Regions from separate parts of the Priestia sp. AB genome, predicted to be linked through region 1. Evidence: a T-box and tRNA genes for the amino acid it is inferred to sense, from the RefSeq annotation. Region 1 holds a T-box; the other holds one or more tRNA genes.
What was found. The T-box of region 1 lies ahead of thrS (threonine--tRNA ligase). A T-box ahead of a tRNA ligase gene usually reads a tRNA of that ligase, here a tRNA-Thr.
Positions count from the first base shown of each region.

Region 2: it has a tRNA-Thr gene. The T-box ahead of thrS (threonine--tRNA ligase) is inferred to sense a tRNA for this amino acid. The anticodon was not compared.

Region 1 is NZ_JAQMYN010000003.1:54,671-63,693, forward strand. Features, by position in the region: gene POF52_RS09935 (MMPL family transporter) at 1-1,508, opposite strand, end outside; gene POF52_RS09940 (MarR family winged helix-turn-helix transcriptional regulator) at 1,505-1,966, opposite strand; gene POF52_RS09945 (MFS transporter) at 2,222-3,430, shown strand; gene POF52_RS09950 (amino acid permease) at 3,495-4,895, opposite strand; gene POF52_RS09955 (hypothetical protein) at 5,282-5,488, shown strand; gene thrS (threonine--tRNA ligase) at 5,660-6,877, opposite strand; T-box leader at 6,930-7,158, opposite strand; T-box leader at 7,198-7,424, opposite strand; gene POF52_RS09965 (sulfatase-like hydrolase/transferase) at 7,814-9,023, opposite strand, start outside.
Region 2 is NZ_JAQMYN010000001.1:951,098-960,120, forward strand. Features, by position in the region: gene POF52_RS04865 (TetR/AcrR family transcriptional regulator) at 1-544, opposite strand, end outside; gene POF52_RS04870 (DHA2 family efflux MFS transporter permease subunit) at 809-2,332, shown strand; gene POF52_RS04875 (aromatic ring-hydroxylating oxygenase subunit alpha) at 2,367-3,419, opposite strand; tRNA gene POF52_RS04880 (tRNA-Thr) at 3,630-3,702, shown strand; gene POF52_RS04885 (ABC transporter ATP-binding protein) at 3,957-4,907, shown strand; gene POF52_RS04890 (ABC transporter permease/substrate-binding protein) at 4,907-6,430, shown strand; gene POF52_RS04895 (YwaF family protein) at 6,762-7,508, shown strand; gene POF52_RS04900 (NAD(P)H-dependent oxidoreductase) at 7,649-8,167, shown strand; gene POF52_RS04905 (hypothetical protein) at 8,196-8,561, opposite strand; gene POF52_RS04910 (LCP family protein) at 8,776-9,023, opposite strand, start outside.

The DNA.
Region 1 (9,023 bases):
CCCGTTTGGTCAGCTATTTGATTTAGCCCTTTTTCAACATCACTTAATCCTTTTTGTACATCTCCGATTCCTTTAACAGCATCTTTGATTCCGTCCGATACAGAGCCTAGCTGTGAATTAACGTATAAATCATCAATCTTTTCTCCGGTAGGCTGTGTGATAGTCATAACAGAATCCACGTGATCCACTTTTTCAATTGCTTTGCTTATATTTCCTAAATAAGGAATAACATCCGCCTTTGTTAACTCTTTATCTCCTTTAATAATAACATTGACAGGAAACGCTTTGCCTTCTCCAAGTGCATCACTGATAGCATTTAGTCCTTTTATAGATTTGTAATCACTGCTTATTTCAGCAGTAGAATCAAACGATATTTTTGAGTCGTACGTTACAATAAAAGGCACGGTAATAATCCCCGTAATGACTAGAAACACGAATGGTCGCGCCACTGCCTTTTTTCCTAAAAAGCCCCACAGCTTATTATCGCTATGAGAAGCCACTTTTTTAGACGGCCAAAATAATTTTTCTCCAAGCGTAACCATAAAAAGTGGAAGCAGAGTAAATAAAATGACTAGCAGTACACCTACCCCCACTGCTACGCCGACAGCCGATTGGAAAATGGCAAACTTGGCAAATCCGATGGCCGCAAACCCAATAAATACAGCAATTCCGCTGATAAATAGCGTTCTTCCTGCTGTACGGTAAGCCGTGATTGTGGCTTCTACTTTATCGTGTCCGTTTGCCAATTCTTCACGGAAGCGGTTAAGTAAAAGAATGCAGTAATCCGTACCAATTCCAAACAAAATAGCTACTAAGAACGTTTGCGTGAACGTTGAGATTGGAAAATCGACGTTTTTAACTAAAATCCCTAATAACGATTGACTGATTAAGTATGTGATTCCCACAATTAAAATAGGAATAAACGGCGTCACGACTGAACGGAAAACGAGTAAAAGCAAACCTAAAATCAAAAAGATAGTAATAAACTCGGTTTTCTTTAACCCTTCTTCTGAACTGTGTGCAAAATCCTGATTAATAAGAGATGCACCCGTTACATATGCTGTAACGTCTTTTGGCACATTATCATAAATCTGATTCGCTATTTTTTCGACTTTTTCATCCGATCCACTGACAGTAACCGGAACTAAAACGGTTTTTTTGTCTTTAGACATTAATTGATTACGAGCATCTTGATCATCTGTTAAAGGCGTTGTGACATCTTTTACACCTTTAATTTTCTCTGTCTTATCAATGATTTTCTGTATTTGTTTCTCACTATCTTTATCTAATGCGTTATCTAGCTTGATAACCATACTGATGGTATTACTGTCTTCTCCGGCATTTTTTAGAATTTGGCTGGCTCTGGATGAAACGGCATCGTCGGGAAGCTGAGACTGTCCTTTTTCACTTGCGAGCTTTGTTAAATTTGGTGCGGTTAGCATCAATATAACCGTTAAAGCTAAAATAAAGGCCGCAATCACCCATTTAAATTTCACAATAAATTTCATTCTTTGCTTTCCCCTTTTATAGTTAACTTTTCTTTTGCCATTGTAAGAATTTCAATAAATGTATCTATTTTTTCTTCTTCTACATCATCAAACAAATTCTCAATGATACTAAAACAAGCGGCATTTCCGTCATTTATTACCTTTTCGCCTTCAGCCGTAATCTTAATAAGCTTAGAACGTTTATCGCTCTCTAGTTCATTAGTGTCCCACTCTACAAGCCCTTTTTCGAGCAGTTTTTTAATTCGATTCGAAATGGCACTTTTATGAACACCTTGCAAAACAGCAAGACTGCCTGGTGAAGATGGACCTTTAATCATTAAACTATTTAACAAATCAAACTGCTGCCTAGAGACATGTTCGAAGAGGTTATGGCTCAGCTCTCTGTGAATTACTTCTGTTCCTACAAACAGCACTTCTTCAAAAAGTTCTACAGCTTGATATAACTTGCTTTTCGTCACTTCTTTCCCTCCTTTGCCCATTTAGTTTATAGGTATAAACTATTCAACTTTAAAAATAGTTTATAGGACTAAACTTTATTCTGTCAATAAATTTATGTCTGACTGTCTTCATATATGATAAAGATAAACGGAATTCTAAAAGATACCGCTTACATCAGCTTTTTTGGTTGTCAAAGCTCCATCACTTAAGTATTATTAGTAATTGACTTCTTTTCAAGGAGATATCAATTTTATACACAGAAAGGGTGATCACACATGAATACAATGCATGCTAATGAGCAGGTCAGTAAGAAAGATTCCTTTCCAATTGCTCTCATCTCGTTGACTCTTGGAGCTTTTGCCATTGGAATGACGGAATTTGTTATTATGGGGATACTGCCTAACGTTGCAGAAGATCTTCATGTTAGCATTTCGACTGCTGGACAGCTAATTACAGGCTATGCTTTAGGAGTAGCAATCGGCGCGCCAATTTTAACCATTTTTACTCATCGACTTCCTCAAAAGCTTCTGCTTTGTTTACTTATGCTTTTATTTATTCTCGGAAATGCGATTGCTATTATTGCACCTAGCTATGGGATTTTAATGGGAGCTCGTTTAGTTACGGCATTATGTCACGGTACTTTCTTTGGAGTAGGCGCTGTTATTGCTTCACGGCTCGTACAACCTCATAAACGTGCAAGTGCTGTCGCAACGATGATGGCAGGTTTAACCATTGCAAATATCATCGGCGTTCCTGTGGGAACATTCATTGGGCAACACTTAGGCTGGAGAGCTTCGTTTGGGGCTATTACAATCATGGGGATTATTGCATTTATTGGTATTATTCTGTTTATCCCAAAACTTGGTCAAGACAAATTAACGGGTCTAAAACAGCAGTTTGCTGCTTTTACTCAACCAAAACTTCTTGTGATGCTTCTTTTAAGCGCGATAGGATGCGGCAGTTTATTTACTGTATTTACGTACATTACACCGCTTCTTGAAGACGTTACAGGAGTAAGTGAACATAGTGTTACGTGGATACTTGTATTATATGGATGCGGCGTTACGCTCGGAAATGTTGTTGGAGGCAAGCTAGCAGACTGGAAGTTAATGCCTTCGGTTGTAGGTATATTTGCTTTTCTTTGTATTGTGCTGACTATTTTTACGTTTACCGTTAAAAGCCCAACAGCAGCGATTATCACGCTGTTTTTCTGGGGAGCAGCAGCATTTGCTGTAATGCCTGGTATTCAAGTAAAAATTATGAACTTAGCACAGGAAGCACCTGCTTTAGCTTCTACTTCCAATCACTCGTTTGCTAACTTAGGAAATGCTTTTGGCGCCTTTTTCGGAGGCGTAATTATTAACCATATGGGACTTACTTCACTTCCTTGGGTCGGCGCCATTTTTGTAGGAACGGCTTTTGTTATCAGCACTTGTCTTTTTATTGGGGAAACACGCAAAAAACATAGTGAACAATCGTCCTAACTGTCTAACAACCGAACAACAAGTAAAAAAGAGCCTTTCTTTGCTGAAAGGCTCTTTTTTACTTTTAACTCGCTTTTTTCATTTCTTTACTTGTTAATCGACTGTGTTTACGAGAATAACCGACATATACAACTATACCAAGCACAATCCATATGCTAAAATACAGCCACGTTGTTTTAGGAAGATTAATCATTAAAAATAAACAAGATAATACAGATAAAATTGGTAAAACCGGGACAAACGGCATTGTAAATCCACGTTTTAAAGTTGGATGCGTTTTACGTAAGATGATAATGCTGACGCCCACCATGCCGAAAGTTAAAAGAGCTCCGATATTTGCTAAATTCGCAAGTTCTTTTAGATCAATAAACCCTGAAATTAACGCTCCGATAATCCCTACTAGCCAAGTAGAAAGAGTCGGAACTCCCGTTTTCTCATTTGTTTTAGCAAATGCTTTTGGCAGCAAGCCGTCGCGGCTCATTGAGAATAAAATGCGTGTTGCTGCATAAATGTAGGCGAAAATAACAGCCATGATTCCAATGACAGCTCCTGCAGCAATAACCCCTGCCACTGCATTTTGTCCTACTGAATGGAGAACATAGGCCATTGCTTCTGGGACATTCAGTTCCTTGTACGAAACAACTCCGGTCATAACAAGGCATACCGCTACATAAATAATCGTGCAGATCACAAGTGAACTAATAATTCCAATGGGCAAATTGCGCTGCGGATTCTTTACTTCTTCTGCTGATGTAGATAAGGCATCAAAACCTAAGAAAGCAAAAAATACGGCCGCGCCCCCTGTCACAACACCTTCAATTCCATAAGGCATAAAAGGTGTCCAATTAGACGGTTTTACATAAAAAGCTCCTACAATAATAAAAAGAAGGATAATAAACAATTTAACAAGCACCATAAAGTTATTCACTTTTTTACTTTCTTTTGTTCCTCTTGAAAGCAGCCATGTAATAAGAAGCGTAATACAAATAGCAGGAAGGTTCACTAGACCTCCATTTGCAGGGATCGTAATCAATTCTTTTGGCAGCGAAAAACCAAAACCTTCTAAAAAGTTGTTAAAATAAGAAGACCATCCGTTTGCTACTGCTGACATTGTTAACAAATAGACAGAAAGCAACGTCCACCCCATTAAGTGCGCTACCACTTCGCCGATGGTTGCATATGTATAGGTGTAAACGCTCCCAGATACAGGTATAGTTGAAGCAAATTCCGCATAGCATAGCGCTGCAAAACCGCATACAATAGACGCCAATATAAAAGAAAAAATAACGGCTGGTCCAGCATCGTTAGCAGCTACTAAGCCTGTTAATACTAAAACCCCTGTTCCGATTACGGCTCCAATACCAAGAAGAGTCAAATCGAATGCTCCTAATGTTTTGACTAGAGATTTGTTTTGACTTTGTTCTAATAATTGCTCGATTGACTTCTTTTTAAATAGTTTTCCCATTGCACTCTCTCCTCTCTGTTGCCACTCATCCCTTGAAAAACTTGAAAATAACGTTTTTCCCCATTGGGCTGCGCGTTTTTACTTCAGATACAGAAGTAATTATATAGAAATAATTACTAACTTGTCTATTAGTATACTAATATCATTATATATATTTCAAGAATTTTTGTAAGCGATTTCTTAATATTGCTCTATTTTGGATTTATAAACTAAATAAAGAGATTATCATTGTGCTTACGTATAATAAGTTTGAATAAAAATAATATTCTAAAAAATTACTTTACATGTTTTTAGATAACTTTTTTCACTAACTATCTTCAGATATAAATTCCTGACATAGAGATTATTTACAGAACAATGAATGTTTTATCTTACCGGGTGTTATAATGATGAAAACCGAAGTGTATGAAGGGCGGAGAAAGATGATTAACTTACTTATTGGCTGTATTTTACTAGCATTAGGAGTATACTTTATGTTTAAATTTCTTTTTTACTCTCCTTCTAAAAAGAAGCGAGATCAGCAAAATATAAACAAACCATCAGGTGAGGCTTCAGCTTCATCCCGTACAAACGATTCGAATGCAATAAGATAAATTTTTTTATAAAATACCGGCGTTTGTCTAAGGCAAAAGTTATACTGCTGATATATATTATCTTATACCCTTCTAGTTCAATATTCCCTTCATTTTGGTGTGAGACAAAATGAAGGGAATCACTATCCGACTTAAAAAATCGGATTTTTCTATTTAGTAAAGTAAATAGCTTCAATACACTCTGTTTGAATTCTTTTCTTTATTCAAGTGTACAGCTGCCTCTTCTACACTTACTGTTCCTATATTTTTCTTCCCGTGCTTTCGCATAGCAAGCGATTCATTTTCCACTTCTTTATCTCCTATCACAGCCATATAAGGAACTTTCAGCATTTCTGCTTCTCGAATTTTCAGCCCTATTTTTTCAATGCGATCATCTACTTCAACACGATACCCTTTTAACTCCAGCTCATGCTTCACTTTATATGCATATTCCACGTGCGGCGGTGCAATAGGCAAAAGCTTAAATTGAACAGGAGCTAACCAAAGAGGAAATTGACCTTCGTAATGTTCAATCAAGATGGCCATAAATCGTTCAACTGATCCGTATATAGCGCGGTGAATCATTACGGGACGATGAGGTTTATTGTCTTCTCCAATATACATACAGTCAAACTTCTCCGGCATTAAGAAATCAAGCTGAACTGTTCCGCACTGCCAGCTGCGACCTAAGGAATCTAAAATATGAAAGTCGATTTTCGGCCCATAAAAAGCTCCGTCTCCTTCATTTACCTGATAGTCTAAGCCTTTTTCACTTAACACAGATTGAAGGGACTTTTCTGCTTGGTTCCATGTTTCAATATCTCCCATGAATTTTTCAGGTCGTGTGGATAACTCCACTTTGTAATTGAAGCCAAAATGTGAGTAAAAGTCATGGATAAACGCTAGGATGCGGCTAATCTCAGCTTCAATCTGACTGAGTTCTACGAATAAATGAGCGTCGTCCTGTGTAAATGAACGGACTCTTAGCAATCCGTTTAAAGACCCAGAAAGCTCGTGACGATGAACTAATCCAAGCTCTGCGTATCGAATCGGAAGTTCTCGGTAGCTTCTTCGCTTGCTGTTAAACAATAAAATGGCTCCCGGACAATTCATCGGTTTAATCGCATAGTTTTGTTTGTCAACATTTGAAAAATACATATTCTCATGATAGTGCTCCCAGTGCCCTGATTGTTCCCAGAGCTCCTGTTTCATCATGATGGGTGTTTTTATTTCTTGATAGCCTGCTTTATAATGCTTTTGTTTCCAGTAATTTTCTAACTCATTTCGAATAATCATTCCGTTAGGTAAGAAAAATGGCATACCAGGAGCTTCTTCCATCGACATAAACAGCTCCAGTTCTTGACCTAACTTTTGATGATTTCGCTTTTCTGCTTCCACTTGTTTTGACATGTTCATTCCTCCAATATGTTTCTATTCAACAAAAAACCGCACTCATCCCTAGTAAAGGGACGAATGCGGCCGTGGTACCACCCTAATTCCGTAAAATACGTATACGTATTTTACGCTTAAAAAGATAACGGTTTTACCGGTTGCGGTTTCAGTGTATACACATTCCCCGCCGCAGCTCCAAGGTGGTAAATTCATTTCGTTTTCTAAGGGTTCTCAGCCAGTGACCCTACTCTCTGTAAAGAAAATACAAAAATGATTCATGTCCTTTTCATTGCTTGTATATTCATTTTTTCTACATAAAAAGCCGCACTCATCCCTAGTGAAGGGACGAATGCGGCCGTGGTACCACCCTAATTCCGTGAAATACCTATACGTATTTCACGCTCAAAAAAGATAACGGTTTTACCGATTGCAGTTTCAGTTATGCACGTTCCCTGCAATAGCTCTAAGGTGGTAAATTAGATGATTTCTTAAGGGCTCTCAGCCAGTGACCCTATTCTCTGCGAAGAAAACAGTATCTAATTCGTGTCCTTTTCATTGCCAAATACTGTTTATTAGTTGTTAAAAGAGATTATAGTGTATAAATTTAACAGAAGTCAAGAAGTAATTTTTTATTTTTTTATGGTATAGAATTACTTTATGCTTGAATTCTTGAAAAGTTACTTAAGAATCTACGGACTTAAAAAGTTTTTTATTATACTATTAACGACTACATTTCATTCTTATTTTCATAACAATAAAGGCGAAAAAGAAAGATGCTATAAGTCCTTATTTGTTTTATCTAAGCGGGATTAATGAAGTGAAACCAATACTACCCCAAACCAGAACAAGTAACCTAACACAAGCATCATCAGGTTTTCAATTTATATACTAAAATATTAAATACACCTTTTTCTGCTCACGCAAATATCTGACTTGAATCCATAGAAACTATTTTTATCTATCTTTAGACAAAAGCTCATCATGCATGCTTCCACTTTGCGGAAAAATCCGTTTTTTCCTGACTTGTTCTTTAAGAATAACGTCAAGCTGCCGCTGAATTTTCCTTGTTTCATTTGTCGAAAAATACGGGTGAGCCAGATTTACTGTTTCTAACGGATCCTTGGTCAAATTGTACATTTCAATTTGATCAGGAACACGGGTTGTTTTAAGGGTAGTAAAACTCACAGGGTAACCTTCATATCGCTCTCCGTGAATGAATTCATCTTTTTCGTCATCTGCTGACCAAAATTGCAGATTATCATGATAGCGAGCGTATTTCCAAATTTCCTTTCCTGCCGCTGACGAAAACTCGACAATGATCGCTTGAATGTGATTAGGCTGAACAACTGACGGGTAGCTTTCTCCTAAAAAATTTGTTTGGTGAAGTCCTTTTGTCGGGTCATCATCCGTCATGAAGAAAATCGCTGTTTCCTCTTGCTCAGCACACGTTTCTCCTCGAAGTATACCTGAGAGGTCTCGCCCAACAAATGGATGTACTTCCGTATGACTTTTTTGTAATTGCTTTTGAATAGCGGAAGCATCTATATTAGCTAAACTAAGCATTGTCGGGATCAAGTCAAGGTGACTAGTCAGTGTGTCTGTACGTTGATAACTAGGAAACAAACGCTTGTTATGAATGAGAAGCGGAACGTGAATAGATTCTTCATACATGTTGTACCATTTTTGATGTAGTCCCCCGTGAGCTCCAAGCAAATCACCGTGATCAGACGTAAAAATAATAATTGTATTTTCATAGAACGAAGATTGTTCCATGGTCCGAAGAACTTTTAAAATTTGTTTATCAACATTTTTTTGCAGCTGATAATACAAGCGCCGGTAGAAGCTAGAATTTTGGGTTGGCTGCAGCGCTTTTGGATAGATGTATTTATAGCTGCTTTGAGCGCTAGGCTTTGTTTGTAAAGGTTCTCTAATGGTAGGTGGCGGATCGATGTTTGGAATCGTCTCATCAATAGAAAACTGAAACATAGGAAGGTGTTTGGTAATCGCTCCGAACAGCGCAATGTCATGCGGGTTCACAAATGAAGCTACCATGAGCCAAGGCTGCGCAGGCGCTTGATGTTCTAATCGTTGAATAAGCTCTATGATTTCCTCTGCATATATTTCGTCTCGTCCGCTCACTCCAACGGCCGCAGATGAACCGGAA
Region 2 (9,023 bases), on a different contig from region 1:
GGCGCTTGACACTGTAGCTTATGATCTCATGCGGGTCAGTATTTGTGCCGTTAACCATAAAATTATAGTGAAAGTTGCGATGAAGCATGCCAAGAAACATAATTGCACAATCTAGCAGGTACGGTTTCTTTTCTTGTCCAAATAAATCAATGAACCGTTTGTAAACCCAGTTTACTTCAATAAACTGGGTGTTTTTTATGTATGCTTTTAAATCGGGATCATTGGAAACAAATACTTCTTCAAGTAATGTAAAAAATTTATGTTTATGATGGTTTTTCATCTGTGCATCAATCTGTTTAACAAACACATCTACATCGGTCAGGCTTTTACCAACCAGCAGCTGATTTCGCTCTTGTTCAATTGTTGTATGAAGCCAGGTAAAAACAGCGATTAATAATTCATTTTTTGAAGAAAAATAGTTGTAGAATGTTCCTTTTGAAATGCCGCTATAATCAATGATGTCTTGAATAGATGTAGCTTGAAATCCTTTTTCAACGAAGAGATGGTGTGCATTTTTTACAACTTGCTGTTTTCGGTTATTCATTATTATCACCTAAATATAAAATTAGACTCACGGTCCAACTTTATGATACATGATTTAAAGCGTTTACACAAATGTTCTTTTCAAAAAAAAGACGATATCACGACAATGTATTGATATAAAAGGATTACAGGACTAAAAAAGTCGATAAAATAAAGGACATGAACGCAAGATTTTTCGCTTGCATAAATTGAACTCACAGTATAATATACTCTATGTAGAACATGTGTCTAAAAAAATGAACTTAAAGTATAAGGAGGTACAATAATGAGTCAATCGATAAATCAAATGGAAAAGCCGCCTTATGGCATAATTGCTATTTTGTTAATTGGCGCTTTTATCTCATTGTTGAATGAAACGTTATTAAACGTGGCGCTGCCGTCTATTATGAAAGACTTAGATGTGACAACGTCAACTGTCCAGTGGCTTTCTACTGGTTATATGTTAGTGAATGGTATTATGATTCCAACTACCGCTTTTTTAATTCAGCGTTATTCTGTCAGAGGCTTATTTTTAACGGCTATGACTTTATTTACAGCAGGAACAATACTTGCCGGTGCTTCGCCCGTATTTTCGGTCTTGTTAACCGCTCGTATTATTCAAGCATCAGGCGCAGCCATTATGATGCCGCTTTTAATGAACGTATTGCTCACAAGTTTCCCATTAGAAAAACGCGGAGCTGCGATGGGAATTTTCGGTTTAGTTATGATTTTTGCTCCGGCAATTGGTCCTACCTTATCAGGGTGGCTGATTGAACACTATGAGTGGAGAATGCTGTTCCACCTTGTTACGCCAATCGCGGCAATTGTATTAATAGGTGCTTTCTTCCTATTAAAAGACAAAAAAGAAAAAGTGGAAATCAATTTGGATTTTTTATCTCTTTTGTTATCTACAATTGGATTTGGAGGACTTCTATACGGATTTAGCTCAGCAGGGGATAAAGGCTGGGATTCTGTGGAAGTATACGGCACCATTATCGTAGGAGCTGTGGCGCTGATTTTATTTATTACGCGTCAGTTCAAGCTGAAAACACCTATGCTTGAATTCCGCATTTTTAAATATCCAATGTTTGCTTTATCATCAACGATTTCAATGGTGATTACAATGGCATTATTCTCAGCCATGCTGCTAATGCCAATTTATGTTCAAACGGTACGAGGCATTTCTCCGCTTCACTCAGGATTACTAATGCTTCCGGGTGCGCTACTCATGGGTGTGATGTCTCCGATTACCGGAAAATTATTTGATAAATTCGGAGCGCGTGCACTGGCTGTAACGGGTCTAACGATTACAGCCGTCACGACGTATTTCTTCAGTAACTTAGAGCTTGATACGACATATACAACGCTCATTACGCTTTACACGCTTCGCATGTTCGGAATGTCTATGGTGATGATGCCGGTTATGACAAACGGATTAAATCAGCTGCCGCAGCGCTTTAATCCGCATGGTACTGCGATGAATAACACGCTTCAACAAGTATCGGGAGCTATTGGTTCGGCTCTTTTAGTAACGGTGATGTCAAATCGTACAGCTACGCATGCAAAAGAGCTTGCTCAAGATGCAATGAGCGGAGCAGGAGCAGCGAATGCAACGGCAGCCGGGGCAGCTCAAATGAAAGAACAAATTGGGATGCAGGCAATGGTACAAGGAATTAACGATGCGTTTGCCGTCTCAGTAGTACTAGTGGTGGTTGCCTTAATTCTTTCATTGTTTATGAAACGCGCCACGCCGGCAAGTGAAGATGAAGTGATAAAGGAAAAAGCAGGAAGCGAGCAGTTTGCTAAATAAAAAAGAAATCCCCGCTGAGACAGCGGGGATTTCTTTAGCTTGTATATCTAAAGCTTAAGCCCATTTTCTTTAATAATTTCCGGTAGCCGATGGACGTTTGATCAGCCATAATATGCGCTTCCATCTGCAGGTCTAAAGGCAAGTCTTCAGGCTTTTGGTTTTCAACCATTTCACGGTCTTCGTCAAAGACGCGAAGGTTAAAGTCATACACACCTTCAACGCTCGAATCTTTGTCAAAGTTTCGAGCGATTGGTGCGAATAAACGTGTTTCGCGGGCTGAAATAGGAGAGACTGCATTCATAATCCACAGCTCTGCGCCTTCTGGGAAGTATACTTTTAGCGTAGCTGTAAACGGCGGATAAACATCAAAGACGCGAAGCCATTTAAAATCAGGTGGATTTAAATGCTGCTGTTCTTTGGAATAATTGCTCACGGTGCTCGTATATTCTACATGAAGCCCATAATCTGTATCGCTTACTTTATATTTAGGCACAAAGGCGTTGTTTCGATCACCAAATGTGTCCGTATGCACCCAAGCAAAATGAGCTACGTCTAAAAAGCCTTCCATTTGACGACCGGCCGAACCCATGATATCAAAGCTCGGACAAACAATTTGCTGAAAATCAGGGGCCTCCCACGCATCGAAGTAAGGCAGGTTATCTTGTTCACCTGTCAGGGAAGTCCACACTAATCCAAATCGTTCAATAACTGGATAGACAGCCATACACAGGCGGGGAGAAATGTTGGCATCAGGGTGAGCTGGAATCGACGTGCATGCGCCGTCCGTTGCATAGCGGAAGCCGTGGTAAGGACAGACAATTTCATCATCTTCCACCCAGCCCATACTAAGCGGGGTGCCTCGGTGAACGCATAAATCACGAGCCGCTACTACTTTGTGTGTGGTACGGTATAGAACTAGATTTACATCTAGCAGTTTTACGGATGTTGGTTTCTCTGTTACATCACTGCAGCGTGCGACGGGGTACCAATACTTAGCGAGCGTCGTCCAATCTTCCAGGCTGAACGTGCAGTCTCTTGGGTAGGGAGTTGCCGTTTTTGATTTGGTCATGGTTGGTTGTTGTTCCATCTATTTTCTTCCCTTCTTTTGTAAGCTCTTTTACTAAGGGTAATATAAAAAAAGAAAATTCACACAATTTATGTAAGGAGTTCTAACATAAAATATGGAACTTTGTAGAAAGTGCGAATTTCAGAAGACGTAAATTAGAGAATATACCAATAAAAAAATTTAAAAAAGCGCTTCCTAAATGAATTTAAACGTGATATAATTTTCCAAGACGCTGGTGTAGCTCAGTAGGTAGAGCACTTGCATGGTAAGCAAGAGGTCGCAGGTTCGATCCCTGTCGCTAGCATACTAAAAAACCTTCTTTCTTGTTGAAAGAAGGTTTTTTTTATTTGTGTCGGCTTTAAAATTATTCTTTCCCGCCTTGTGAAAACTTTAACAGTTTGATAGCCTTATTAGGAGGTTATGAGAAAATATGTGTATCTTTTCCCCTGTGTCTTATGAATCATATTTAGAAATATTCTTAAAAGAATGTTTATTGCCTCTGAATATTGGGTACACGAAACTCGGGGTTAAATTTCAACAGGGAGGGTGAACGATAATTTGATTACGTTTAAGAATGTGTCCAAGCAGTATCCAGACGGTACGACCGCCGTGAAAAATATTAATCTAGAAATTAAAGAAGGAGAGTTTTTCGTTTTAATTGGTCCGAGTGGGTGTGGGAAAACAACCACCTTAAAAATGATTAACCGTCTTCATGATATTACCGAAGGAGAACTATACATAAAAGATAAGCTCGTATCGGACCACAACATACATAAGCTACGCTGGAACATTGGTTATGTCCTGCAGCAGATTGCTCTTTTTCCCCATATGACCATTGCTGAAAATATAGCCATTGTACCCGAGATGAAGCATTGGAAGAAAAATAAAATCAAAACGCGCATTGATGAACTGCTTACTTTGGTAGGACTAGACCCAAAGCAGTATCGAAACCGAAAGCCGTCTGAGCTCTCAGGTGGCCAGCAGCAACGTGTAGGTGTAGCACGTGCCCTCGCAGCTGATCCCCCCGTTATTTTAATGGACGAACCCTTTAGTGCCCTTGATCCGTTAAGCCGCGAACAGCTTCAGCAAGATGTTATTAGCTTAAAAGAAAAAATCAAAAAAACATTTGTGTTTGTTACGCACGATATGAGCGAAGCGATGACGCTTGGAGATCGTATCTGCCTGATGAAAGATGGGGAAATTGTTCAAGTTGGAACCCCGGAGGAATTCATTCAAAAGCCTAAAAATGAATTTGTAAAAACATTTATTGGAAATCAAGGCAATGCTTTATTTGAGACATTGGATATGTTTGTCAAAGAAAGTGAACAGCCAGACGTAGAACCTACTGAAGAGTTAGCTTCAACTGCCACTGTTCAGCAGGCAATGGACGCCCTTTACGATCATGAAGCAATAGCCGTGAAAAAAGGGAGCAAACGTATTGGCGTTGTAACGCGCAAAACTCTATTAGCGTTTCTTTCTGATAAAACGAAAGAAGGAGGAACGCTGTAATGAATGCACTAAGCACATTATTAGATCAACGAGGAGATGCACTGTTTCAAGCTCTTCTTGAACACATTCAAATTTCAGTACTGGCTCTTGTTATCGCCGTATTAATTTCAGTGCCGCTCGGACTGTACTTAACGAGGCATGACCGCATTGCTGAACCAATCATTGGCGTAACAGCCGTACTGCAAACTATTCCTTCACTCGCTTTATTAGGGTTACTGATTCCTCTTGTCGGAATTGGAACCTTTCCCGCGGTTATTGCGCTGTTTTTATATTCGCTTCTTCCTATTGTACGAAATACATATACCGGAATTAAAGAAGTGGATCCATCTTTAATTGAAGCATCCAAAGCCATGGGGATGAACTCGTGGAGACGATTAATTAAAGTAGAACTTCCTCTAGCACTTCCTGTCATTATGGCCGGAATTCGCACAGCGATGGTACTCATTATTGGCACAGCGACAATCGTGGCTCTTATCGGAGCGGGCGGACTCGGAAGCTTAATTTTGCTTGGTATTGACCGAAGCGATAATAGTTTGATTTTATTAGGAGCCATTCCAGCAGCATTATTAGCGCTTATTTTTGATGGAATTCTGCGAACGATTGAACACTCAGCTAAAGAAGGGTCCAAAAAACGCTCGTTTATTATGATCATCGTATTAATACTCATTCTTGTTTCTCCGTTTGCAGCGATGAGCGCAACAAAACCAGACCTTGTTATCGGAGGGAAAATTGGTGCAGAACAAGACATTTTAATTAATATGTACAAAGAATTAATTGAAGATCAAACGGATATGAAAGTAAATCTTCGTTCGTCGCTTGGGAAAACGGTATTTGTATTTGAGGCTCTGCGTAACAAGGAAATCGATTTGTACCCTGAATATACAGGTACAGCCATTGTGACGCATCTAAAGGAACAGCCGGACAGCAAAGATGAAACAGAGGTGTACAAGCAGGCAAAAGAAGAGTTTCAAAAGAAATTCGGTCTTGTCTATTTAGATCCAATGAAGTTTAATAATACGTACACATTGACCGTGACAAAAGAATTTGCCAAAGAAAATAATCTAACAACTATTTCAGATTTGGCAAATGCAACAGATAAAGTAAAAGCAGGATTTACGCTTGAGTTTAAAGATCGTGAAGATGGCTATGTAGGCATCCAAAAAGAATATGGCCTTACCTTCCCCAATATTAAAACCATGGAGCCGAAGCTTCGCTATCGCGCTGTAGAAAAAGGCGATATTAACATGCTTGATGCTTACGCAACGGACCCTGAAATTAAACAGTTTGGTTTGAAAGTCTTAAAAGACGATCAGCAGCTCTTCCCGCCGTATCAAGGAGCGCCTGTGCTTCGTGAAGATACGCTAAAAGAGCACCCTGAACTGAAAAAAATCTTAAATCAACTGGGCGGTAAAATCAGTGATGAGGAAATGCGTGAAATGAACTATCAAGTAAATGCGAAAGGAAAAACGGCTGAAGAAGTTGCTCATCAATTCTTAGTGAAAAAAGGATTAATTAGAGAGTAAAAACGAAGAAAAAAGCTAGGATAACAGTATGTTAGTTGAAAGAAGATCCGAATGATGAATCGTTCGGATCTCTTTATTTTAGTTGGTTCTAGCAGTTGATTGGAGGGCAACGCGAAGACTCCCGCGGAAAGCGAAGCCTTGCATGGAAATCAACTGCGGTGCAAGAAGTGATCCATACTCGATTATTTACACCATTCGTCCGTCTTTAGATTGGCGTGATTTCGTTATGTCTCAATCTCTTTTTAATGCGAGAGAAGCATTAATGAAAATGAGGTCTTATGAACAAGCTAAAGGTACCGAATTTGTTTTCTGATGGAAGGGAGGCGCTTTTATGAATTCATTTTTTACGTGTCATCCTGTACAACATTCCTTTCAGCTTTTTTCAGTTGAACATCTTGTAACTTTAGCTATTATCGTGATTATAGGAGCATTTATTTTTTTGTGTCGAAAGCAACTGCGAAAAAAGAGGTTTGTGTTCATTTTGCTTTCACTCATTCTAATTGCTTCAGAAACAGCCTACCAAGCTTGGGAAATCAGCTGCCATCAGTGGTCTGCTGAAACTTCCTTGCCTCTTCAGCTCAGTGATATAGTCGTGCTGCTGGCTGCTGTTATGCTGATAACCAAAAGTAGGTTTCTTTTTTATTTTGTGTACTTCGCAGGAATCAGCAGCTCTGTTCAAGCGATGATTACCCCAGACCTTGGCGGCTATGCGTATGCCCAGTTTCGCTATGTGCAGTTTTATGTATCGCATGGCGGTGTGGTACTTGCTTGCTGTATGCTAATTGCTGTTTGCAGATATGAGCCGACGTTTCGTTCTTTGTGGGTAAGCGTAGTATTTGTTAATCTGTACGGAGGTTTTATCTATGTCATGAATTGTTTACTCGGGGCGAATTATTTATACATGATGAAAAAGCCAGAACACGCTTCCTTGCTGGATGTTCTTGGACCTCATCCTTGGTATTTAGTATGGATTGAAGGAATGATGATTCTTAGCTTTCTTGTCCTTTATCTGCCGTTTTGGATACATAAAAAAATTAAAGGTGATAAAAGCAAAGTCAATTTTATTGAAGCAGAATGATAATACTGGTAGTTTATAAGTGTAAACTAACTTGGATTTGCTGAAGGAAAAGGAAAGAATGACTGAGCAAGCCGTGAGAAGCAAGCGGAAAAAATAGAAAAGAACAAAGCAAGCACAGACATTAGAAGGAGAGTAGCAAAATGAAAACACTGGTTATTTTAGCGCATCCAAATTTAGCATCTTCTCGCATTAATAAAGCGTGGGCAGAGCGAGTAAAAAAAGAAGAGAATGTGTACGTTCATGATTTATACGCAAACTATCCCGATTTCAAAATTGATGTAGAAAAAGAGCAGGAGTTAGCTGTTCAATTTGATCGTATTGTTTTTCAATTTCCATTTTACTGGTACAGCTCACCAGCACTCTTAAAAGAGTGGCAAGATGTTGTCTTAACATACGGATGGGCTTATGGAAGCAAAGGTACTAAACTTCAGGGAAAAGAGTTTGTCGTAGCTACTTCGACAGGAGGCCCTGCGGAAGCTTATCAAGAAGGGGGATACAACCGTTACCCAATGAATCATCTGCTTCTTCCGTTTCAAGCTACGGCAAATTTAACAGGTATGAAGTTCCAAACGCCATTTTTATTTCAAGGAGCAGGCGGTGACCTGAGTGACAAAGTTATTCAAGATAGTGCTGAAAGCTACGCTCGATTACTAAGATAATAAAAAAAAGCCGCGTTAACGCGGCTTTTTAATTTACATTTGTTCGTGAAAAAGAAGTAAGCAGCTTTTGAGGAGCGATATCTAATCCTTCAATGAGTAATCCTGTCATAGCCGTTAGACTCCCGACTTCAAATGATTCCCCCGCTCTCCAAAATGCGGATTCACCTTGTTTGATATAAATTTTCAGGCCGTTATCCCCAGCTACCCAGCCTTCCCCGTGAACGACTAATAGAAGCTGTGGAATCGTAGCTTCTTGACGAGGGGTATAATCATTTTCTTGAAAAGATAGAAAGCTAATTTTGACATCTCCAGTATGAGAAAGCAATGGGTTTACTTTATAGGTAGAATGAAGAAAGGAACGCTCTTCTTCAGATTGAAAACCATATAATTTCATACGTTCATCTCCTTGAATCAAAAATATAAAAAAGAAGTCCTTCTCTTTTCATATACGCATGTAACAGGAAAAATAGAACTTCAAAGAAATAGCTGTTTCCTGGAAAATGGCTTCATTTTTTGTCGAAGCTCAAATTTTTTTGAAGGATAGGGAGGAAAAACAGAAGTTTTTTTGAATAGTATAAAAAAAGGTGTCCGCCAATGGACACCTTTTCCTAATTTAAAAATGACTGTAACGCTTGTTTGTTTTCTTCAAGGTCGATGCTTAAAACAGCACCAATACCGGATATTCGTTCATTTGAATAGGAACCTTCAACCGGTAAACGAAGAGATTTTAAATCTGGCTGATTTCCAACTAAAAAATCTTTTCCTATCACAATAAATGTTTTTGGCGGAATATTTGTATCCACATATGGATCAATGACGCCCCATAGCTTAGGAGCTTTCGCCAGCGTCTTTACTT